3 regions of the Chelativorans composti genome follow, and region 2 is predicted to be linked to each of the others. Evidence: riboswitches for the same ligand, from Rfam matches in the RefSeq annotation. Region 2 holds a riboswitch; each other region holds the start of a gene.
The links. Region 2 has a riboswitch for thiamine pyrophosphate ahead of ABD906_RS00285 (ABC transporter permease). Riboswitches for the same ligand answer to the same signal wherever they lie in the genome.
Positions count from the first base shown of each region.

Region 1: it holds a riboswitch for thiamine pyrophosphate, as region 2 does, so the genes downstream of both, ABD906_RS02340 (YkoF family thiamine/hydroxymethylpyrimidine-binding protein) here and ABD906_RS00285 (ABC transporter permease) in region 2, are expected to answer to the same signal.
Region 3: it holds a riboswitch for thiamine pyrophosphate, as region 2 does, so the genes downstream of both, thiB (thiamine ABC transporter substrate binding subunit) here and ABD906_RS00285 (ABC transporter permease) in region 2, are expected to answer to the same signal.

Region 1 covers NZ_BAABGS010000010.1:116,827-124,748, forward strand. Annotated here, with positions in the region: gene ABD906_RS02325 (tetratricopeptide repeat protein) at 1-82, opposite strand, end outside; gene ABD906_RS02330 (polysaccharide deacetylase family protein) at 303-1,304, shown strand; gene ABD906_RS02335 (YMGG-like glycine zipper-containing protein) at 1,479-1,751, shown strand; TPP riboswitch at 1,961-2,101, shown strand; gene ABD906_RS02340 (YkoF family thiamine/hydroxymethylpyrimidine-binding protein) at 2,092-2,700, shown strand; gene ABD906_RS02345 (PQQ-dependent sugar dehydrogenase) at 2,977-4,116, shown strand; gene ABD906_RS02350 (glycoside hydrolase family 25 protein) at 4,263-5,261, shown strand; gene ABD906_RS02355 (hypothetical protein) at 5,313-5,819, opposite strand; gene nspC (carboxynorspermidine decarboxylase) at 6,403-7,506, shown strand; gene ABD906_RS02365 (saccharopine dehydrogenase family protein) at 7,560-7,922, shown strand, end outside.
Region 2 covers NZ_BAABGS010000002.1:62,291-70,212, forward strand. Annotated here, with positions in the region: gene ABD906_RS00270 (MFS transporter) at 1-1,145, shown strand, start outside; gene ABD906_RS00275 (ABC transporter substrate-binding protein) at 1,252-2,259, opposite strand; gene ABD906_RS00280 (ABC transporter ATP-binding protein) at 2,256-3,008, opposite strand; gene ABD906_RS00285 (ABC transporter permease) at 2,995-3,753, opposite strand; TPP riboswitch at 4,033-4,139, opposite strand; gene ABD906_RS00290 (DMT family transporter) at 4,406-4,726, opposite strand; gene ABD906_RS00295 (BapA/Bap/LapF family large adhesin) at 5,436-7,922, shown strand, end outside.
Region 3 covers NZ_BAABGS010000018.1:220,795-228,716, reverse strand. Annotated here, with positions in the region: gene ABD906_RS06460 (DsbE family thiol:disulfide interchange protein) at 1-299, opposite strand, end outside; gene ccmD (heme exporter protein CcmD) at 316-480, opposite strand; gene ABD906_RS06450 (heme ABC transporter permease) at 477-1,241, opposite strand; gene ccmB (heme exporter protein CcmB) at 1,335-1,997, opposite strand; gene ccmA (heme ABC exporter ATP-binding protein CcmA) at 2,052-2,660, opposite strand; gene acnA (aconitate hydratase AcnA) at 2,936-5,626, shown strand; TPP riboswitch at 5,746-5,859, shown strand; gene thiB (thiamine ABC transporter substrate binding subunit) at 5,851-6,879, shown strand; gene thiP (thiamine/thiamine pyrophosphate ABC transporter permease) at 6,879-7,922, shown strand, end outside.

The DNA of each region.
Region 1 (7,922 bases), on a different contig from region 2:
GCCCGAAGCGCTTCCAGAGGCTCTTGAGCTGGTCCTGGCGAAGCTCTTCGTTGACTTCGCGAATGAAACTGTCGTCCGACATGAGATTTCTCGTTCCTGAGCCGGACACGCGCCCGGCGCTTATGGTCTTGTGGGCTTTTTAACGAAAATTCCCGCACATGGAAGGGGGAGCGGGGAAAACACTTCCCCATCACGTCCCGGCCCCCGGCGGTCGAAATCCTGTGAACAGCCGGGTCCGCATTCCAATCCGGCCACATTCCCGCGGTAGCGAACCGGCTTTACCGTTTCCGAAAAGAAGAATCATGTCTGCCAACCGTATTGCGATTGTCACGTTTTCGCTGCTGTCCGCGCTTTCCCCGGCCCACTCCGGTCAACCCTCGGCGCAGTTTGGGACGCCGCCGCAATACGTTCTGATCTCCTTCGATGGCGCCGGTCCTCTCGCACAGTGGGAGCGCAGCCGCCGGCTGGGCAGGGAAGCGGACGCCCGCTTCACCTATTTCCTGTCGTGCGTCTACCTGCTCACGCCCGAGACCCGCGGCATGTACACAGCCCCCGGCAGCCGCGGCCCGAAATCCAACGTGGGCTATGCGGCCGGTCGGGAAGAGGTGGCTGCTCGGCTGCAGCACATCTGGTCCGCCCGCGCGGAGGGGCATGAAATCGCCAGCCATGGCTGCGGTCATCTCGACGGGGGCAAGTGGTCGGCTGCCGACTGGCAGCACGAGTTTGCCCAGTTCGCCGCCGTTCTTGAGAACGCCTGGCAATTGAACCGGATCGACGGTGAGCCCGTGGGCTGGAGACGCTTCGCCCGCAACGAGGTCATCGGCTTCCGCGCGCCCTATCTGTCTTCCTCCGGCAGCCTCTTCAAGGCGCTGAGGGCCAGCGGCTTCACCTATGATGCCAGCACCGTCTCCCGCGCTCCCCTGCCTGTACCGCGAGAAGATGGCGTTTTCCGCTTCGCGCTGCCCCTCATTCCGGAGGGACCGGCCCAACGGCCGATTATCGCCATGGATTACAACCTTTACGTCCGCCATTCGCGCGGCGAGGAGGACCTGGCGGCCGCCGACATATATGAGCAGCGCGCCTACGAGGCCTTCATGGCCGCCTTCCGACGCGAATACGAGGGCAGCCGCGCGCCGCTCCAGATCGGCTTGCACTTCACGCTGATGAACGGCGGCGCTTACTGGCGTGCTCTCGAGAGCTTCGCCAGGGACGTTTGCCGGCGCAATGACGTCCGCTGCGTATCCCACCGCGAATACCTGGAGCAAACCCATGGGATCCATCCGGACCGCCGCATAGACGGCTAACCAAATTTCCACGCGGAAACTGCCGGACGTTCATCTGCGGTACATGTTCCACTCCATAAATTTCCGCCCGCTGGCGACCGGCCGATCCGTTTCTCGATAGCCGGATTCGTTAGCTTGGGAACAAATTGTGCCGCGACGGAATTATTCTGCCGCTGAATGATCTTGGAGAGTCCGATGAAAAAGCTCCTATTGGTACTGCCGCTGGTTCTGGCCGGGGCTGCCGCATGCACACCCACCCAGCAGGGTGCGGCGATTGGTGGCGTCGGTGGCGCTGCAATCGGCGCGGCCGTGGCAAACGACAGCGTTGAGGGTGCTGTGATCGGCGGTGCGGCGGGCGCAATCGCTGGCGCTCTGATCGGCCGCGCGTCGGAAGGCAGCAACCAGTGCGTCTACCGTGACCAGTACGGACGCCGCTACACCGCAGCCTGCCCCCGCGGCTACTACTAAGACAATGCGCAACATGCCTCGAGGCCGGAGCTCGCTTCGGCCCTGAGGCGGGTGCCATGATGTTGCGAAGGACAACATTGCCCGGCGGGCCTGCGGATGTCGCCTGAAACATACGCAGCCGGTGTCAAGCCTGGCTCTGGCGATGATTCGCCGCCTGACGTGCGACACAACAATATTATTGAGAATTGTTCGCCCATGGTGCATGGTGCGCCCATCGACAGGGGCGCTCGACCGGGCGGGCAAGCCGAAACTCGTGCTGCCGCGCTCGCAGGGCTGAGATGACGGGAAACCGTCGGTCCCTTTGAGCTGATCTGGGTAATGCCAGCGGAGCGAGGCGACGATGTTTTCAGGCGCGCAGATTTCCTTGTATCCAATGTCCGACGATTTCGTCGGCATCATTCTGGGGGCGGTGAAGGCCCTCGATCCCTACCGCGAGAACTTCCGCATCGAGACCGACGACCTCTCCACCCTGCTTGTCGGGCCTCCCGAGCAGCTGTTTCCCGCAATGCGGGATCTGTTCGTCCATGCTGCGAATGCAGGCAAGCATTGCGTGCTCGCGGCAACCGTCTCCCGCGGCTGCCCCGGTGAACCGGATGACCCGATCTGCACCCCCAATTCAGAGCTCGGCAATCAGGCGCCCCTCGCCGATCGGATCGCCGCCGCGAAGGCAGCCGTGGCGTCGGCCCCGGTGACGGGCTTGACGGTCGCGGCCCAGTTTTCGCTCTACCCCCTTGGCGCGGCGCATCACATGGACGAGATCTACGGCTGCATCGACTTCGTGAAACAGTCGGGTGTCTTCGACCGCTCGAAGAATTTCTGCACCAAGCTCCGGGGAGATGCCGGCGCGGTCTTTGCCGCCATGTCGGAAGCGTTCCTCCGCTTCGGCGCGCCGGAAGGCCACGTGGCGCTCGACCTGAAGGTCTCCGCTCACAGCCCGACGCCGGTGTAACCTTTCGCGGAAATCCCGGGAAACCCGTTCATCCTCAACTGAACCGGCTCCGCAGATCACGTCGTCCCTCTTCAAACGGGCTTTCCACTTCTTGCGCTTGCGGCGGAAGCCTCGAAGTGCCAGCATTTGGCCGGTATCGCAGAAATGCTGCGGGAACGGTTTTCCCTTCTGAAGATTGGAAAGCCGTTCCGGAGGAGGAAGATCCCGGTTCCCGCCTTCTTGTGGAATGGGGAACCGCGTTTCGGAGTATTCAACGTTTCCGGTCTGGAGGTCGTCATGCGCCAGCTTGTCCGTCGTCTGTCACTGGTCTCGCTTGCAGCCATGCTTGCGTCTCCGGCTTTGGCCGTTGACGAAGTGTTCGAAACCGAAGGGCCGTCCATCCGCGTCCAGACGGTCGTTAATGGCCTGTCCCATCCCTGGGGCCTCGCTTTCCTCCCCGATGGCACCATGCTCGTGACGGAGCGCAGCGGCAATCTCCGCCTCGTGACCGACCGCCTGTCGGACCCGATCGCCGGCGTGCCCGAGGTCGATGCCCGCGGCCAGGGCGGTCTGCTGGACGTGGCGCTCGATCCGGCATTCGAGCAGAACCGCCTCGTCTACCTGAGCTACGCCGAGGCTGGCGAAGGCGGCAACAGCACGGCAGTCGCGCGCGGCCGTCTGAGCGACGACAACGCGCGCCTCGAAAATGTTGAGGTCATCTTCCGGCAGCAGCCAAAGGTCCAGAGCCAGCTCCATTTCGGCTCGCGCCTCGTCTTCGATCCGGAGGGCCACCTCTTCATCACGCTGGGCGAACGCTCCCACGAGCGCTTCCGCAGCCAGGCGCAGGAGCTGAACTCGCACCTTGGCAAGATCGTCCGCATCAACCCGGATGGCTCCGTGCCTGCCGACAATCCGTTCGTAAACCAGGAAGGAGCGCTGCCCGAAATCTGGTCCTACGGCCACCGCAACATCCAGGCGGCCGCCCTCAATCCCGTGACCGGCGTGCTGTGGGAGATCGAGCATGGCCCCCGCGGCGGTGACGAACTGAATGTCATCGAGCCCGGCGCCAACTATGGCTGGCCGATCGTCACCCTCGGCATCAACTACGACGGCACGACCATTGGTGAGGGCTTGCAGCACAAGGACGGCATGGTGGATGCAATCCGCACCTGGACACCGGTCATCGCCCCCTCCGGCATGATTTTCTATCAAGGCGACGCCTTCCCCGACTGGAAGGGCAATCTTTTCGTAGGTGGTCTCGCCTCCACAGCGCTTGTCCGTCTCACCCTCTCGGGCGATAGCGTCACCGGCGAGGAGCGCCTGCTCGAGAGCCTCCGCTTGCGCATCCGCGACGTGGCCGAAGGCCCTGACGGTTCCATCTACGTGATCACCGACGAGGATAACGGCGAGATTCTGCGCATTACGCCGGCGCAATAGGATGGCGCGCGGCTCGTCCGCGCTCATCCACAGCCGCTGACTAATATGGTTTACGACCGCATTTAGTATTTCTTGGTGATTGTTCCGTAGCGTACCCGTGCAGACGTCTAACAGCGCTTGCTGTGAGTTCTCAGGTGCGGGTTTCCATGCGTAGTTTCGGCAAGTCGGCGATTGCAGTGCTTTGTGCGGCCTTGCTTGCGGGCTGTTCGTCGCGCGGTATGACGATCGAGCAACTGCTGGCGGACCTGTCCTACGAAACCACCGCCTCCGTTTCGGCCCACGCGCCCAAGCATTCGGCACCAGCCTCGCCTGCGCAGTCCGCGTCATCCCAGTCGCAGACCGGCCTTCCGCCCACCGCCCTGGCGATCGCTCCCGTTGAAGGTCAGGTCCAGACAGCCGCCCTGATGGTTCCCTCGCCTCGCCGCGCCGCACCGCGCAAGCGGGAAAAGCAGAGGGTCTACAGCCAGCGCTTCAGGGACGCAAAGCCCATCAATTTCGGCAAACACGCACCGCACCGCCTGCCGGTGCATGGCGTCGACGTGTCCCGCTGGCAGGGTAACATCAATTGGACGGACCTTCGCCTGCACGGCGCGAACTTCGTCTACATCAAGGCCACCGACGGCGTTGACCACCTCGACCCGATGTTCCACAAGAACTGGCGAGAGGCACGCGAGGCCGGCATGAAGCACGGCGCCTACCACTTCTTCTACTGGTGCAGCCCTGCCGCCGACCAGGCCGACTGGTTCATCCGCAACGTTCCGCGCGAGCCCGGCGCGTTGCCCCCGGTGCTCGACGTCGAATGGAACCACCTGTCCCAGTGCAAGAAGCGTCCCTCGCGCCAGCAGGTGATCGAGAAGATGCGCGTCTTCCTCACCAAGCTGGAGAAGCACTACGGCCAGCGCCCGATCATCTACACCGCGCCTGACTTCTATCGCGACAACCTCCAGGGCGAGTTCCTCGACTATCCGTTCTGGCTCCGCTCCGTCGCCGCCCATCCCTCGCAGGTCTATCCGGGCCGCAAGTGGGTCTTCTGGCAGTATTCCGGCTCCGGCCTGTCGGGCGGCGTCTCCGGCAAGATCGACCTCAACGTTTTCAACGGCAGCGAGCGCGACTGGCACAACTGGGTGGCGCACAACACTCACTGATCCAAACGAAACGGCGGCTGCGGGGCCGCCGTTTTCGCATGAGCCCAGGGTTTAGGCTGCGGATGGCCCCGGATCGTCCTCCGGCGCCCAGTGGCCGACACCTGCCTGCTTGCGCCGCCCCGGAAAGGCGATGACCTCGGCCACATTCCTTTGAGTGGCCACGGTGTCAGGCGTGGCATTCCGCGGCGCAACCTTCACCAGGGTGATGTTTTCCCGGCACCCGTCGTCGGTCTCCACAACAACCGCGGAGCCTTCGAGCAGCCCGAGAAGTGCCAGCCCCCGCAACCCGCCGATGGAGAGCTGGTCGGAACCTGTTTCAGGCTTCTCCACCAGCCGGTGGGGACCATAGGAGACTCCGTTGACCGTATAGGTCACCCAGCTGCCAAGACGGGCTGCGTTCTCGGGCAGATCCGCCGCCAGGTAGATCCGGCCGTGGCGCGCCTTCCGTCGCAGCATGCGCGCATAGGCCGTGTCCTCTCCTGCAAATGCCGTGACCATCCCTTCGAGAATGAGATGGTCCCCCGAGGTCAGATGCCAGGATACTCCGTCTGTCGTCATATCTCTGCTCCTGCCAGTGCAGGATCCGGCGAAGCCGTTCGGAATAGAAAACGGACGCATGCCTCAATGCATTGCGTCGTGCGGACCCTGCGGTTTCAACCTGTTTGTGATGGAGATCGACGCTGTCGTCGGGAATGTCTCAACGCTCGCGCCGGCTGCATGTCATCAGCCCCGGGTGACGGACGGACGTCCGCACCGGGGCTATTCGCCCGCGATGGGAATGACCCTCAATGCGCAGCCGAGGCGGCGAAAGGTTCGCTTCAGTCTCATGGCGGTTAGCTTGCCCTCTGCCCCGGGAAAGTCAAGCGCGCCCTCCGGCCGCTCCCCGTGGCGGATAAGCTCGGCACTTGCAATCCGCTATCGGAAGCAACATGTTCACAGGGAAATTGTCCCCACAGGCCCCAGCGTCGTTCCGCGCACCGGCGGGAACTTGCGCGAACGGCCCCCCTCCCCTATAGGACCCAGCGAAACTTTGTGTCCCGGGACAGGGAACTGCGAACACCACCATTGGGTTTGGTCGACAAGCCTGCGGGCCCGCCCGGCGCGCGGATCGGCCAGCCGTAACCGGACGTGAGGCCAGAACATGTCAGAGCTTTCAACGCCCTACTATCTGATCGACAAAGCGAAGCTGCTCGCCAACATGGAGATCATGGACCGCGTCCGCGAACAGTCCGGCGCCAAGGTCCTGCTCGCCCTCAAGTGCTTCGCCACCTGGTGCGTGTTCGACCTGATGAACAAGCACATGGACGGCACCACGTCCTCCTCCCTCTACGAGGTGAAGCTCGGCGCCAAGCATTTCGGCGGCGAGACGCACGCCTACAGCGTGGCCTATGCCGATCACGAGATCGACGAGGTGATCGCCAATGCCAACAAGATCATCTTCAACTCCCTCTCGCAGTTCGAGCGCTTTACCGACCGCGCGAAGCACATTCCGGTGGGCCTGCGCCTCAACCCCGGTGTCTCCTCCTCGGAGTTTGACCTGGCCGACCCGGCCCGTCCCTTCAGCCGCCTCGGCGAATGGGATCCGGCGAAGGTGCTCCCCGTGATCGACCGCATCGACGGCTTCATGGTCCACAACAACTGCGAGAACAGCAACTTCGAGCTGTTTGATCAGCTGCTCACACGCGTCGAGGAGCGTTTCGGCGAACTGTTCTACAAGGTGAACTGGGTAAGCCTCGGCGGCGGCATCCACTTCACCGGCGAGGACTATCCGGTCGACCGCTTCTGCGCGCGCCTCAAAGCCTTCTCCGAAAAATATGGCGTACAGGTCTATCTGGAGCCTGGCGAGGCCGCGATCACGAAGTCGACCACGCTGGAGGTCACCGTCCTCGACAAGGTGGTCAACCAGAAGGAACTGCTGATCGTCGACTCTTCCGTCGAGGCGCACATGCTCGACCTGCTCATCTACCGCCAACCGGCCAAGATGGAGCCGAATGCGGGTGGTTACGTCTATCAGGTCTGCGGCAAGTCGTGCCTCGCGGGCGACATCTTCGGCGAATTCCGCTTCCCGCAGCCAGTCGGGATCGGCGACCGTCTGTCCATCCAGGACGCCGCCGGCTACACGATGGTCAAGAAGAACTGGTTCAACGGCGTCAAGATGCCGTCCATCGCAGTGAAGGAGCTTGACGGCTCCATCCGCCTTGTCCGCGAGTTCGATTTCGCGGACTATGAAGCTAGCCTTTCATGAGGTAGTTAGATCCACCCGTCCCTTGGAAACGTAAAAGGAGTGTTCCCGGCGAAATGAAAAAGAATGTCCTTATCATAGGCGCTGGCGGTGTTGCCCAGGTTGTGGCGCACAAATGCGCGCAGAACAACGATGTACTTGGCGATATTCATATCGCGTCGCGCACCGTTGCCAAATGCGAGGCAATCCGCGCATCGATTCATGAGAAGGGAAATCTGAAAACGCCGGGCGTGCTGGAAGTTCACCAGCTCGACGCTCTGGACATCGAGGCCACCAAGGAGCTGATCCGCAAGACGAAGGCGAGCATCGTCATCAACGTCGGCGCGCCCTTCATCAATATGTCGGTGCTCCAGGCCTGCATCGAGACCGGCGCGGCCTACATCGACACTGCCATCCACGAGGATCCGCTGAAGATCTGC
Region 2 (7,922 bases):
TCATCGCGGCGACCAGCGTCTGCCACATGCTCAACGACACGATGCAGTCCCTGCTGACATCGCTTTACCCCCTGCTCAAGGAGAGCTACGCGCTGGACTTCGTCCAGATCGGGCTGCTGACCTTTGCCTTCCAGGTGACGGCCTCGCTTCTGCAGCCGGTCGTGGGAATGGTGACCGACCGCTGGCCGATGCCTTTCTCCCTGCCGGTGGCGATGCTGTCCACCTTCATCGGTCTCCTCACCCTGGCCTTCGCCCACAGCTATCCGGTGCTGGTGCTGGGCGCCTGTCTGATCGGCATCGGCTCCGCCATCTTCCACCCGGAAGCCTCGCGCGTTGCGCGCGTGGCCTCGGGCGGCCGCCACGGCTTCGCCCAGTCACTGTTCCAGGTGGGCGGCAACACCGGCACCGCCATCGGCCCGCTGCTCGCCGCCCTCATCGTCATTCCGCGCGGGCAGGAAAGCCTCGGCTGGTTCTCGATGATCGCTCTCGTGGGCTTCGGCATCCTCTCCTGGGTCAGCGTCTGGTACAGCCGCCACCGCCGCAACCAGAAGGGCCGTCAAACGATCGACCGCACGCTGCCGCTTCCGCGCAGAAAGGTGCTCGCCACACTGCTGGTTCTCGTGCTGCTGACGGCGACCAAGAACACCTATCTCGCCAGTATCTCGAGCTACTTCACCTTCTACACCATCGACAGGTTCGGCCTCGGCATCCGCGAGGCGCAGGTTCTGCTGTTCCTGTTTCTTGCCGCTTCAGCCGCAGGTGTCTATCTCGGTGGCCCCATTGGCGACCGCTACGGCTCGCGCGTGGTGATCTGGTTCTCGATCCTGGGCGTGATCCCCTTTGCCCTCCTGCTGCCCTACGTGGACCTGTTCTGGACAGCCGTGCTGGTGGTCGTGATCGGCTTCATCTTCTCCTCCGCCTTCTCGGCCATCGTGGTCTTTGCGCAGGAGCTGGTCCCGGGCCGGGTCGGCCTCATCGGCGGACTGTTCTTCGGCTTTGCCTTCGGCTTCGGCGGGCTCGGCGCGGCCGTGCTCGGCTTCTTTGCCGACCGGCAGGGCATCGAGTTCGTCTACAGCGTCTGCTCCTTCCTGCCGCTGCTCGGCCTGCTCACGGTGCTGCTGCCGCGCCTGCCCGGCCACCGCTGACCGTCTCCGCCGCTTCGGCCCGGCGCCGGACCTCCGCATCATTGCCGCCGGCTGCTCCATGAACGCAGCCGGAGGCAGCCTCCACTGACGCGCGCTATTATTATTACTATTGCTCGCGCCACTCCTCATTGTACCAGGCCCGAACGTTTCCCGGGTCACCCAGCACCTTGCCGTCCCTGTCCTTCAGCACACCATTGTCGGCCAGGAACTTCGCCATGCGCTCCAGCCGCGAGTGGTCGATCTTGCCCACCGGCCAGTCGCCGTTTCGCAGATAGTTGCCTTCCACGATCACCTGCAGGGAGCCGCGCACCAGTTCGGGATTGGGAAAGTCGCCCGCGGCGATAAGGATCTCGGCAGCCTCATCCGGATGGTCCGCCGCCCACTCGTAGCCCGCAAGCGTCGCCATCATGAAGGCCTTCACGGTCTCCGGCTGCTCTTCCAGCGTCCGCGCGGTGGTTGCGATATAGCCGTTCTGTTGGTCCGGAACCCCGTAGTCGGCGTAGTTGAACCAAGACTGCCTGCGTCCGAGCAGCTGACTGTTGACGCCTTCCCAGGTGGCGACCTCCAGCGTGAAGTCCACCCGGCCGACGGCGAGCGACTCATAGGCTCCAGTGTTGAGCGTGACCGTCTCCCACACCGGTTCGCCGCCATCGGTGCGGATCATTGTGCCGATCAGCGCCTTCTCCCAGTCGCTGCCGAAGCCCGCATAAACCTTGCCGGAGAGATCCGCCGGCCGCGTGATCGCCTTGTTATCCGAATTGTAGACCAACCGCCCGGTCTCGCGTTGCATCGTCACCCACAGCGCGGTGATCTCCGCATTGGCCGCCCGGGCGGTCAAGAAAGCAAGCGTCGCCACATAGGCGAAGTCGCTCGCCCCCGACGCGAGCAGCGCCGCCGAATTGGTGTCGGAATAGGGCAGGATCTCCACGTCCAGCCCATGTTTTTCGTAGAAGCCGCGCTCCTTAGCCACCACGATGCCGACATGATTGGTGTTCAGCATCCAGTCGAGTGCGACCGTCACCCTCTGCAGCTCCTTCCGCGGCGCGTCCGGCTGCTGTGCACTCGCCGCGAGCGGCATCAGCAGCAGGGCAAAAGATATCAATGTCCGGATCATGTCTTGTCCTCCAACAACAGGGCCTTGAGTTCTTCACGCAGGGGCGCGAGCGCCGTTTCGCTGCGCCGGTGTCTCGGGAATGGGATCGGAATGTCGGCCACGATGCGCCCGGGGCGCCCGGCCATCACGAGCACGCGGTCCGCCATGCGCGTGGCTTCATGCAGGTCGTGTGTAACCATCAGCACGCCGCGCGGGTCGGCTTCCAGCCGGGCGGCGAGCCACTCCTGCATGCGCAGCTTCGTGATGGCGTCGAGCGCGGAGAACGGTTCATCCAGGAGGATGTAACGGCGGTCCTGGACGATGGTGCGCAGGAACGCCGCGCGCTGCCGCATGCCGCCGGAGAGCTGGCGCGGAAAAAGATGCGCGGTGCCGTTAAGCCCGAACGGCTCGAACAGCGGTGCGGCCTTTCTCCAGGCCTCCGCGCGGGGAAGCCCGGCGATCTCCAGCCCGAGGCACACGTTCTCCCGGATCGTCAGCCACGGAAACAGCGCGTCCGTCTGCGGCTGGTAGGCAGCCACCAGACCGCCGCGGGGATCCACCGTCCTGCCCTCGACCAGCAGCCTGCCCCGGGCGTCCATCTCGTCCGGCAGAATCCCGGCGATCCACTTGATGACCGAGGATTTCCCGCATCCCGACGGGCCGATGAGGCAAGCGACGCTCCCCTCCTCCACCTGGAACGACACCGCCTCGACCAGGCTCCTCCCATCCCCGCCCGAAATGCGGATGTCGAGCGGTTCAACCTGCAGCATGGCGCCTCCCCTTCCGCTCGGGGTCCGTGAGCCGTTCGGCAAGCCGCAACAGCCCCAGCAGGGCGAGCGTGAGCGCCGCCGACATCGTGACGGCGGCCAGGATCAGATCCGCGCGGAAATTGTTCTTTGCCTGCAGGATATAGATGCCGATACCCGACCGCGCCCCGGCATATTCGGCGAAGATCGCCGCCACGATGGCATAGGTGGCGGAGATGCGGACGCCCGCGAAGAAGGACGGCCGCGCTGCGGGCAGCGTCACCCGGCGGAATTGCTCCAGCCTGCCCGCCCCCATGGATGCCACGAGGTCCAGAAAGTCCCGCGGCGCCTGCCGGTACCCGGAAAGCAGGCTGAGCAGGATCGGGAAGAAGGTCACCAGCACGACCAGCAGCACCTTGGGCAGAACGCCGAAGCCGAACCACAGGATCACCAGCGGCGCGAGCGCCACCAGCGGGATGGTCTGGCTCGTCACGAACACCGGCACCAGCGCCCGTTCGAGCAGCGGGGCGAAATGCAGCGCGACCGACGTCAGAAAGGCGAAGGCGACCGACACCGCAAAGCCCATGCCCGCGATAGCCGCCGTGGCCGCCGCGTGGCCGCCGATCTCGGCAGCGTTTTCGACCAGGCTCCCGATCACGCCGCTCGGCGCCGGAAGCACCAGCGGCGTAACGCCCGTCGCGCGACAATAAGCTTCCCACAGCACAAGCAACACAAGGATGAGGACAGTAGCAGGAGCGTAACGGTGCATCGGATTCGTTCCGTTCGCGGCGCCCGGCAGTGGCTGGTTCAGGTTTGCCGCCCCGGTTTGCCCGGGCGCTGAAACGGTTCAAGCGTCTTGAACCGCGGTCTGCGGGCACGAGGGGCAATTCAGGCTCTGCGCGACCTGCTCCTGAGCGCACCCGGCCATGCGGAACTGCCGTGAAGATACCTGGGATTCAGCGCGCCGGCACAGTTGCACGGACGCGCGGCGTCCGCGGCTCGGCTTCGCACAACTGCAATATGGATGTGTGAGAAATAATCTGGCTCTTGTCTGCCATCGTGTACCTCGCTCCGCCGGCATTATCCGGATCAGCTTCTGAGGGTTCGCGCATGTCGCGCATCTCAGCCCCGTCAGGGGCACCCCTGTATGTGCAGCGGCACCATTGCCGCTGATGGCCGTTCTGTCAACCCGCCCGCCTGACCGGGGACGGGAGACTGGAACTCACCTCCGCCCGGTCGTCATGTTGAAGCCATGGCAACTACAGTCCCAGGTCGCATTGGTGGCCCGGCCGAGCGGAAGGCACGGGATGGTTCGTTCCGGCTCCGATCCACGATCCACGCTCCTCTCGTGCATTTCGGCACGGTTCCCCGCTGCGCTTCGACGCCAGGCCGGCCAGGCCCAAAGTGAACCGGGTCCAGGGCTAGTCGGAGCTTGTAGCTTTCATCAGCACCAGACCGCTGACGATAAGAGCGGCCGCAAGCCAGCGCAGCGGCGAGGACGACTCCCCGAGCGCGAGGATGCCGAACAGAAAAGCGCCGACGGCGCCGATGCCCGTCCAGATCGTATAGGCCGTTCCGAGCGGAATGGACCGCATCGCCAGCGCCAGCAGCCATACACTGCCGATCATGGCCACGATTGTGACCGCGCTGGGTACCAGCAGCGTAAACCCCTCCGACTTCTTCATTGTAAAGGCCCAGACAATCTCCAGGAGCCCTGCCCCGAACAATACGAACCACGCCATGATCGCTATACCTTTTGTTTATTATGTTATATGTTACTCTTGATGATGTTCATACTTCCGCGCCGGGACCCCCTTCCGGTTGCAGGATTTTTGTTTGCCTGCGAAAAAAGTTTTCTCAAAATACACCTAAAACTGGTAACAGCATTCCACTACTGACCACTTTTGAAAAAATCCATAACTGCAAATTTGTCGCACTTAAAACATTATCCATTGACCCCATCTATTTCACATCGTAATGATTGCCCTGGGAGTTGGGGCAACTCTATTTTTGGAGGGCCGCCGGGCGGGCGGCTTCGATTCATTGGCTTGTAGGCCCCGAAATTCCGCGCAGTCCCGATCGAGCGCATATGCGGCGTTGCCGGATATTGCGGTGGCAGCAGGGGCATATGCGTCCGCGCATCCGCCTGAATCCGTGACGAGCAATCTGTCAGCGTCCCCGGCGCTTCCTGCGGGGCGACATTCAGTTGTGTTCGCCCCGGCCACACCCGGCTCCACTGATTTCCCACCGTAATCTTTAATCTTTTCTGTTTGCCGCCGTGAAAAGCGCCCATCACGGCAAGACCATCGCCGGGGAAGAAGTTTCATCCACCACATCGTCAAGTCTGTCTGCAGTCCAAGGCTGCCTCACCTTGTATTCCCGGCCCTTTCGGCCGGGTGTGGTCTATTTCGTCTCCACACCACCAACCCAGTAAAGCTTATCTAGAGAAAAATGGCGGTCACAATCATCAACAAGGCTAATGGCGCCGTGAGAACGGCCCCCTTGGACCACATCGCACTGAATGCACCGAGTATCGTGAAGTTGAACTACCACCCGCGGGATATTGCGTCCTTTGAGCGGGATGGCCTGGATCTCATTATCCGCCTTCACAACGGCCAGGTGATCCGGATCCGGAACTTCTTTGTGGTCGAGGATGGTGTGGAGAGCCAGCTCGTCCTTGAAGACGACGATGGGGCGCTCTGGTTGGGCGAGCACGGCTGGGGGCTGAGCGACTTCCAGTTTTACGAAATTGCGAGCATCGACCAGCTGATCAATAGCGAGGGCATTTCGCCCGCTCTGCTGGGCCTGATCGCCCTGGGTGGTGGCGGTCTGGCGGCTGGGGTCGCCGGCGCAGGCGGCGGCGGAAGCAAGGATCCTACGGTACCGCCGCACAACGACGATGACGACAGCGACAGCGACGCCGACGCGGATGCCGACAGCGACAGCGATGCCGACGCGGATGCCGACAGCGACAGCGATGCCGACTCTGACGCTGACAGCGACAGCGATGCCGACGCGGATGCCGACAGCGACAGCGATGCCGACTCTGACGCTGACAGCGACAGCGATGCCGACTCTGACGCTGACAGCGACAGCGATGCCGACTCTGACGCTGACAGCGACAGCGATGCCGACTCCGACGCGGACAGCGACAGCGATGCTGACTCCGACGCTGACAGCGACAGTGACGCAGACTCGGATGCCGACAGCGATAGCGATGCCGACTCCGACGCGGACAGCGACAGCGACGCTGACTCCGACGCTGACAGCGACAGTGACGCAGACTCGGATGCCGACAGCGACAGCGATGCCGACTCCGACGCGGACAGCGACAGCGATGCTGACTCCGACGCCGATAGCGACAGCGATGCCGACGCGGATGCCGACAGCGACAGCGACGCCGACTCGGACGCTGACAGCGACAGCGACGCTGACTCCGACGCCGATAGCGACGCCGACGCGGATGCCGACAGCGACAGCGACGCCGACTCGGACGCTGACAGCGACAGCGACGCCGACTCGGACGCTGACAGCGACAGCGACGCTGACTCCGACGCCGACAGCGACAGCGATGCCGACGCGGATGCCGACAGCGACAGCGACGCTGACTCCGACGCCGATAGCGACAGCGATGCCGACTCTGACGCTGACAGCGACAGCGATGCCGACGCGGATGCCGACAGCGACAGCGACGCCGACGCGGACGCTGACAGCGACAGCGACGCCGACTCGGACGCTGACAGCGACAGCGACGCTGACTCCGACGCCGACAGCGACAGCGATGCCGACGCGGATGCCGACAGCGACAGCGATGCCGACGCGGATGCCGACAGCGACAGCGACGCCGACTCGGATGCCGACAGCGACAGCGACGCCGACTCAGATGCTGATAGCGACAGTGACGCCGACTCTGACGCTGACAGCGACAGCGATGCCGACTCTGACGCTGACAGCGACAGCGATGCCGACTCTGACGCTGACAGCGACAGCGATGCCGACTCCGACGCGGACAGCGACAGCGATGCCGACTCTGACGCTGACAGCGACAGCGATGCCGACTCCGACGCGGACAGCGACAGCGATGCTGACTCCGACGCTGACAGCGACAGTGACGCAGACTCGGACGCTGACAGCGACAGCGACGCTGACTCCGACGCCGACAGCGACAGCGATGCCGACGCGGATGCCGACAGCGACAGCGACGCTGACTCCGACGCCGATAGCGACAGCGATGCCGACTCTGACGCTGACAGCGACAGCGATGCCGACGCGGATGCCGACAGCGACAGCGATGCCGACGCGGATGCCGATAGCGACAGCGATGCCGACGCGGATGCCGACAGCGACAGCGACGCCGACTCGGACGCTGACAGCGACAGCGACGCTGACTCCGACGCCGATAGCGACAGCGATGCCGACTCGGATGCCGATAGCGACAGCGACGCGGACTCGGACGCTGACAGCGATAGCGACGCGGACTCGGATGCCGATAGCGACAGCGATGCGGACTCGGATGCCGATGAAGACATCGTGGTTGTCGACAACGACGAGACGATCAGGCTGGATGTGACGCCGACAGTCTCCGACAAGCCGCTGATGTCTGAGACGGGCTTTGCGGTCGCTTCAGTCGGCCTGGGTGATGTGCTGAACCTGAACCTCATCAACCTGACGGACGCGATCCAGGTGACGGTTGACCCGAACACGGTCCGTCAGATCGGCTTTGTCGGACAGGCCGGCGGCATATCCGTGCTCTCCGACTTCTCGTTGAAGATCTACAAGTTTGACGAGACCGATCAGACCTGGAAGGCCTATCACGAGGAAAAGGACTGGCTTAACGTTTACCTGCTCGGCGGCGTGTCGGATCAGCTGGACCTGACGCTCGATGAGGGACAGTACGCGTTCTTCCTCATCGACGACTCTGGTCTCAGCCTGCTCACC
Region 3 (7,922 bases), on a different contig from region 2:
AGCTGAATGCGGCTGTCCCGCGCAAGCTCCATCAGCTGCGGATGCTCCTGGCGGCAAGGCACGCACCAGGAGCCCCAGACGTTCACGAGCGTGACCCTGCCCTTGTACATCTCCGGATCGAAGCCGGGCAGGTTCGTTCCTTCCAGCGGCTCGAGCGTCACCAGCGGAGCGGGCTTGCCGATCAGCGCCGAGGGCACCACGGAAATGTCGCGGCCCGACATGAGCTGCACGAGAAAGACCGCGCAAAGGACGAGGAAGATCGCCAGCGGCAGGAGAAGCAGAAGTCCGCGACGGTTCACGAAGAGCCTCCCGTCATCAGGACGCCTCGCGCGAGCCGGCGCGGCGGCGAACGCCGCGCTTCTCGAGGTCCTCAAGGGCCCGCTTCTGGCTGCGCTGGTCGACGAGGATCCAGACCATCAGGCCAACGAGCGCGAGGGCAGATACGAGATAAGCTGCAGTGACATAGGCGGCGTGGGTCACGATGCGGCTCCTTCCGCCTTGCGTGCCGAGAGCTTGCGCATGGTGGTGACCCGCCGGCGCCAGATTTCCGTGCGCATGGCCATGATGTGAAGCGTGCTGAACAGAAGCGTGAAGCCCAGGGCGCACACGAGCAGCGGCCAGAGCATGCTCGGATGGATGGTCGGGCCATCAAGGCGCAGAACCGAGGCGGGCTGGTGCAGAGTGTTCCACCACTCGACCGAAAACTTGATGATCGGAATGTTGATGAAACCCACCAGCGTGAGGATCGCGGCGGCGCGGGCCGCGCGGCTCTGATCATCGAGAGCGCGGGTGAGCGCGATGATGCCGAGATACATCAGAAACAGGACAAAGACCGAGGTCAGCCGGGCATCCCAAACCCACCAGGTGCCCCACATGGGCTTGCCCCAGATGGAGCCGGTGAGGAGCGCCAGGGCGGTGAAGGTGGCCCCGATGGGCGCGGCCGACTTCAGCGACACGTCGGCGAGCGGGTGCTTCCAGATCAGCGTGCCGAGGGCGGAAATCGACATCAGCGTGTAGCAGAACATGGACAGCCACGCGAAGGGCACGTGGATGTACATGATGCGCACCGTGATGCCCTGCTGATAGTCTTCCGGCGCAGTAAAGGCCATGTAGAAGCCCAAGGCCAGCAGCAGAACCGCCAGGCCGCCCAACCATGGCAGCAGTGCGTCCGACAGCGAGAGGAATCGCGTCGGATTGGCGAGTGCCATCACTCCCGAAGGTTTTTTCGTCGTGTCGCTCATGCGCTGTAAATAGTCTGCCCCGGCATTTGCTGCAAATACTTTGAATCGCCGCAGGTCCGCGGGCTTTCGATCAAATTGCCGTGTCAATCACCATCATTCGGCATTACGGAGCGCCAGCGCCGCAGCGAAGGGCCCGATGACGGCGAAGAAGATCGTGATCGCGCAGAGGATGAGGAACGGCGCCACGAACGGGTCCGGATCAGCGATCGCGCCGCGGGCTGCCGCCACGCCAAACACCAGAACCGGAACCGTGAGCGGCAGAATGAGGACAGAGACCAGCAGGCCGCCACGCGGCAGCGCCACGGTCAGCGCCGAGCCAACCGCGCCGATGAAGGTGATGGCGGGCGTGCCGACCAGCAGCGTGAGGGCCACCGCCATGAGGCCGACGGGCGGGACGTTCATGAACAAGCCGAGCAGCGGCGAGATAACGACCAGCGGCAGGACGCTCGTGGTCCAGTGGGCCAGGCACTTGATGAAGACGATGAGCGCCAGCATGTGGCGGCTGTCGGACATCAGCAGCAGGTCGAGCGAGCCATCCTCCGCGTCCGTCTGGAACATGCGGTCGAGGCCGAGGAGGCTCGCCAGAAGCGCACCGATCCAGAGGATGGCAGGGCCGATCCGAGCCAACAGGTTCAGGTCCGGGCCGACGCCGAAGGGTATGACGGCAATCACCGCGAGAAAGAACAGCGCTCCGGTCAGGGCGCCGCTGCCGGCACCGGCGGCGAGCTTCAGATCGCGGAGGTAGAGGGAAAGCATGTCAGGCGCCTCCGGCGGGGAATGCTGCGGCGGGAAGAGATTGGCCGATGGAACTCATGCGCGACCCGCCATTTGCAGTTCCTGCGTGTTGTCCAGCCCGAGCGGTAGATGGGTCGCGGCGACGATGAGGCCGCCCTCCGCGAGGTGGCCGCGCATCAGTTCGGCAAAGCGGGCCTCGGAGCGGCGATCCAGGCCAGAGGTCGGCTCGTCCAGCAGCCAGAGCGGCCGGTGGCACATGAGCAGGCGGGCGATGGCAACGCGGCGGCGCTGACCGGTCGAGAGATAGCCGAAGGGCAGATGGCCCACGTCCCAGAGACCGACCTGCTCTAGCGCATCGTCGACCGAGCAGCGGATTTCGCCAAGGAAACGGCTCCAGAAGGTCAGATTCTCCGCAACGGTAAGCGCCGGCTTCATGGCATTGGTGGCGCCGAGGTAATGGGCGGCCGCGGCCGGAGTGTCCCATTTCTCGCCACCGCCCAAAAACTTCACCTCGCCTTCGGCGGGAACCAGAAGGCCCGCGATGATTCGCAGGAGGGTCGACTTGCCCGCGCCGTTCGGGCCGGTGACCAGCAGCGCCGACCCCGCCTCGACGGTGAAGGAAATGCCAGAAAACACGGGCTCTCCACCGCGTTCACCGCCGAGGTCCGTCACGGCAAGCTGCACAATCTTTCTCCCGCTTCAGAAGGGATCCGACCCTAATCGATTCAGAGGAAACAAATGGTCCTTTCACTATGGAACTCTTTTGCAAAATTCTTTATATCGCGGTCAACCACGCCAGCGGCCGGTGTGACCCTTTGAAACCGATGACTGCGCGCGAGCCGCCTTTACCGGCTTGAGACGCAGGGAGCGGACAGCGGAAATGGCCGTACCCGCACCTAAGCACCCGTGTCTCAGGACGTCCGTTCCCCTTCGGATGCAACGACAGGATAGGATCGCACGTGTCTACCTCTCTTGACAGTTTCAATTGTCGCCGGACCCTTACCGTCGGTGGGAAGGAGTACACCTATTTTGATCTGAAGGAGGCAGAGAAGAACGGTCTTGCGGGCGTCTCCCGCCTGCCCTTCTCCATGAAGGTGCTGCTGGAGAACCTGCTTCGCAAGGAAGATGGCCGGTCTGTCACCAAGGAGAGCATTCAGGCCGTGGCGGCCTGGCTCACGGACCGCGGCACGGCTGGCGTCGAGATCGCCTATTCGCCCGCCCGCGTCCTGATGCAGGACTTCACCGGCGTGCCCGCCGTCGTTGATCTTGCCGCAATGCGCGATGCGATGGTGGCCCTCGGCGGCGATCCCAGCAAGATCAATCCGCTCGTGCCCGTCGATCTCGTCATCGACCACTCGGTCATCGTCGATGAATTCGGCTCGCCACAGGCCTTCGCCCGCAACGTGGAGCTGGAGTACCAGCGTAACGGCGAGCGCTACCGCTTCCTGAAGTGGGGCCAGAAGGCGTTCAACAACTTCCGCGTCGTTCCCCCGGGCACCGGCATCTGCCACCAGGTCAACCTCGAGTATCTGTCGCGCGTCGTCTGGTCCCGTGACGAGGACGGCGTCACCTACGCCTATCCCGACACCTGCGTGGGCACCGACTCCCACACCACGATGGTCAACGGCCTCGGCGTGCTGGCCTGGGGCGTGGGCGGCATCGAGGCCGAAGCGGCCATGCTTGGCCAGCCGGTCTCCATGCTGCTGCCGGAAGTGATCGGCTTCAGGCTCACCGGCAAGCTCAAGGAAGGCGTCACGGCCACCGACCTCGTGCTCACCGTCACGCAGATGCTGCGCAAGAAGGGCGTGGTCGGCAAGTTCGTCGAGTTCTTCGGTCCCGGCCTTGCCAACACCACCGCCGCCGACCGCGCCACGATCGGCAACATGGCTCCGGAATACGGCGCCACCTGCGGCTTCTTCCCGGTCGATGGCGAGACGATCAAGTATCTCGAGACCTCCGGCCGCTCGCAGGAGCAGATCGCCCTCGTCGAAGCCTACTGCAAGGCTCAGGGCATGTGGCGCGATGCCGACATGCAGGATCCGGTCTTCACCGACATCATCGAGCTGGACCTCGGCGACGTGGTGCCGTCCATGGCCGGCCCGAAGCGTCCGGAAGGCCGCCTGCCGCTCGAGGAGATCGCCAGCAACTTCGAAAAGGCGCTGGAGGCCGAATACAAGAAGACCGTTGACACCGCCAAGCGTTATGCGGTCGAGGGCGAGAACTATGACCTCGGCCACGGCGACGTGGTGATCGCGGCCATCACCTCCTGCACCAACACCTCGAACCCGAGCGTGCTGATGGCCGCCGGCCTGCTGGCCCGCAACGCCAACCGCCGCGGACTCAGGACCAAGCCGTGGGTGAAGACCTCGCTGGCTCCCGGTTCGCAGGTCGTGGCCGAGTACTTCAAGAAGTCCGGCCTGCAGGAGGAGCTCGACAAGCTGGGCTTCAACCTGGTTGGCTTCGGCTGCACCACCTGTATCGGCAACTCCGGCCCGCTGCCGGCGCCGATCTCCAAGACGATCAACGACAACGGACTGATCGCCGCCGCGGTGCTCTCCGGCAACCGCAACTTCGAGGGCCGCGTGTCGCCCGACGTGCAGGCCAACTACCTCGCCTCGCCGCCGCTGGTGGTGGCCTATGCGCTCGCCGGCACGGTTCGCAAGGACCTGACCAAGGAGCCGCTCGGCGAGGACAAGGACGGCAACCCGGTCTACTTGCGCGACATCTGGCCGACCGCTGCCGAGGTGCAGGAGTTCATCGCCAACAACGTTACCCGCGAGCTCTACGCGACCAAGTATGCGGACGTGTTCAAGGGCGACGAGAACTGGCAGGCGCTGGACGCCCCGAGCGGCCAGACCTACGCCTGGGACGAGAAGTCGACCTACGTGCGGAATCCTCCGTACTTCGCGGGCATGTCCAAGACTCCGAACCCGGCGGGTTCCATCCGCGGCGCACGGATCCTCGGCCTGTTCGGCGACAAGATCACGACCGACCACATCTCGCCCGCGGGCTCCATCAAGGTGGCCTCGCCGGCCGGCAAGTACCTGCTCGACCATGGCGTCGCGGTGGCCGACTTCAACCAGTACGGCACCCGCCGCGGCAACCACGAAGTAATGATGCGCGGCACCTTCGCCAACATCCGCATCCGCAACTACATGCTGGGTGAGAACCCGAAGGAAGGTGGCTACACCATCCACTATCCGTCGGGTGAAGAGATGTTCATCTACGACGCAGCGATGAGGTACAAGCAGGAGGGCGTGCCGCTCGTGATCTTCGCCGGCGTCGAGTACGGCAACGGTTCGTCGCGTGACTGGGCCGCCAAGGGCACCAACCTGCTCGGTGTCCGCGCTGTCATCGCGCAGTCGTTCGAGCGCATCCACCGCTCGAACCTGGTCGGCATGGGTGTCATCCCGTTCGTCTTCGCCGAGGAGACGAGCTGGAAGGAGCTCGGCCTCAAGGGCGACGAGATCGTCGAGATCGAGGGCATCGAGAACCTCAAGCCGCGCGCCACGCTCAACGCGAAGATCACCTTCGCCGACGGCAGCGTGAAGAACGTGCCCCTGCTCTGCCGCATCGATACGCTGGACGAGCTGGAGTACTTCAAGAACGGCGGCATCCTGCAGTACGTGCTTCGCGCACTGGCTGCCTAAGCCGCACCGCAAGGCAAGACGCAGAGGGGGCGGGTCCGACAGGGCCCGCCCTTTTCTTTTTGCCAGACGCCGCAACTCCCCACCTTCTTGCGCGCGGCGCGGCGGACGCTTATGTTGCGAGCCGTCTAACGGGGTGCCGAGCTGCATGGGGCAGCACGGCTGAGAGGCAAGCGTGCCAACCCGCAGAACCTGATCCGGGTCATACCGGCGGAGGGATTAGAACCATGACCGATCTGCTTTCTTCCCACCATCGTGGCTTCTTCTGCGCGAGCCTCCTGCTCGCGGCAATGGCGCTCGGGTCCGCCCAGCCGGCCCAGGCGCAGGATCTCACCGTCTACACCTACGACAGCTTCACGTCGGAATGGGGCCCCGGCCCCCAGGTCGAAAAGGCATTCGAGCAGGCGTGCAAATGCGATGTGCAGTTCGTCTCGATCGCCGATGGCGTCGCGCTGCTGAACCGCCTGCGGCTCGAAGGTGAAGGCTCCAAGGCCGACATTGTCCTGGGGCTCGATACCAACCTGACGCACGAGGCCAAGGCCACAGGGCTGTTCGCGCCGCACGGGCTGGACACATCCCGTATCAAGGTGCCGGGCGAGTTCTCAGACGATACGTTCATACCGTACGACTACAGTTATTTCGCCTTTATCTTGAACAAGGACTCCGGAATCACGCCGCCAGAATCCCTTAGGGCGCTGGTGGACGATCAAAGCGGGCTCAAGGTCGTAATCATGGACCCGCGCACGTCCACGCCCGGCCTCGGACTTCTACTGTGGGTGAAGGCCGTCTATGGCGACGAGGCAGCCGCCGCCTGGGAAAAGCTGCGCGACAAGGTGCTGACGGTGACGCCGGGCTGGAGCGAGGGCTACGGCCTGTTCACCAAGGGGGAGGCTCCCATGGTGCTCTCCTACTCGACCTCGCCGGCCTACCACGTCATCGAAGAGGGCACGGACAAGTACGTGGCGCTGCCTTTCTCCGAGGGCCACTACCTGCAGATCGAGGTGGCGGGCCTGACGAAGAAGGGCGTGGAGAACCCGCTGGCGAAGCAGTTCCTCGAGTTCATGCAGGGGCCCGGCTTCCAGGACGCGATCCCGCAGACGAACTGGATGTTCCCGGCGGGCGAGACATCCAAGCCGCTGCACGAAGCCTTCAATACGCTGATCGACCCCGCGAAGACTCTCCTCTTCACACCGGAAGAGGTGGCCGAAAAGCGGCGCGCCTGGGTGGATGAGTGGTTGGCAGTCATGAGCCGCTGATGGCTTCCGGAATGCGTATTGCGGCGGGCGCCCTGCCGCTGGCGCTGATCGTGGCGCTGGTGGGCGGGGCGCTGGCCGGTCTGTTGATGCAAGGCGCCTCTTCCGCGGGCAGCACTGCCCTGTTCGACTCCTATCTGTTCCAGGTAACGCGGTTCACCTTGTGGCAGGCGGCCCTCTCGACGCTCCTCTCGGTGCTGCCGGCACTGCTGGTAGCCCGGGCACTTGCGCGGCATCCAAACTTTCCCGGACGGCGCTTCATTTTGCAGATGTTCGCCGTGCCGCTGGGGCTGCCGGCGATCGTGGCGGCAATCGGCATCCTGTCGCTCTACGGGCGCGCGGGGTACCTCGCGCCGGTGGCGAAGGCGCTTTGGGACTGGCAGTGGCCCGGCGCCTACGGACTTTCGGGCATCCTGATCGCGCACGTCTTCTTCAACCTGCCGATGGCGGCGCGGCTGTTCCTGGCCGCGCTGGAGACGGTGCCGCCGCACCAATGGCGGCTTTCCGCGCAGCTCGGCATGGGAAGTCTCGCCTCGTTCCGGTTCGTGGAATGGCCGGTGTTGCGGACCGCCCTGCCGGGCGTCGCGGGCCTTGTGTTCATGCTGTGCGTGACCTCCTTCACCATCGTGCTGACGCTGGGCGGAGGACCGGGGGCGACAACGCTGGAGGTTGCGATCTATCAGGCACTGCGCTTCGACTTCGATCCGCAGCGGGCGGTGGCACTGACGGCCGTACAGCTGGTGTTGACCGCCGCGGCGTTGTGGCTGCTTACGCGCTTCGGCGTTTCGCTGACCGGGGACGCCAACCTGCCACTGTCGTCGCGCCGCGTGCTGTTTCCAACCGGGCCGGAGAGGGGTTTCAACGCGATCGTCATCGCGCTGGCGGTGCTCTTCGTGGGAAGCCCGATGATGACGGTGGTTGCGGCCGGGCTTGGAGCTAACCTTGCACGGCTTGCAGGCGAGGATGCGGTGCACCGGGCGACCGCGACCAGCCTTGGCCTCGCCTTTGCCGCGGCATCACTCAGCGTCACACTTTCCTTCGGGCTG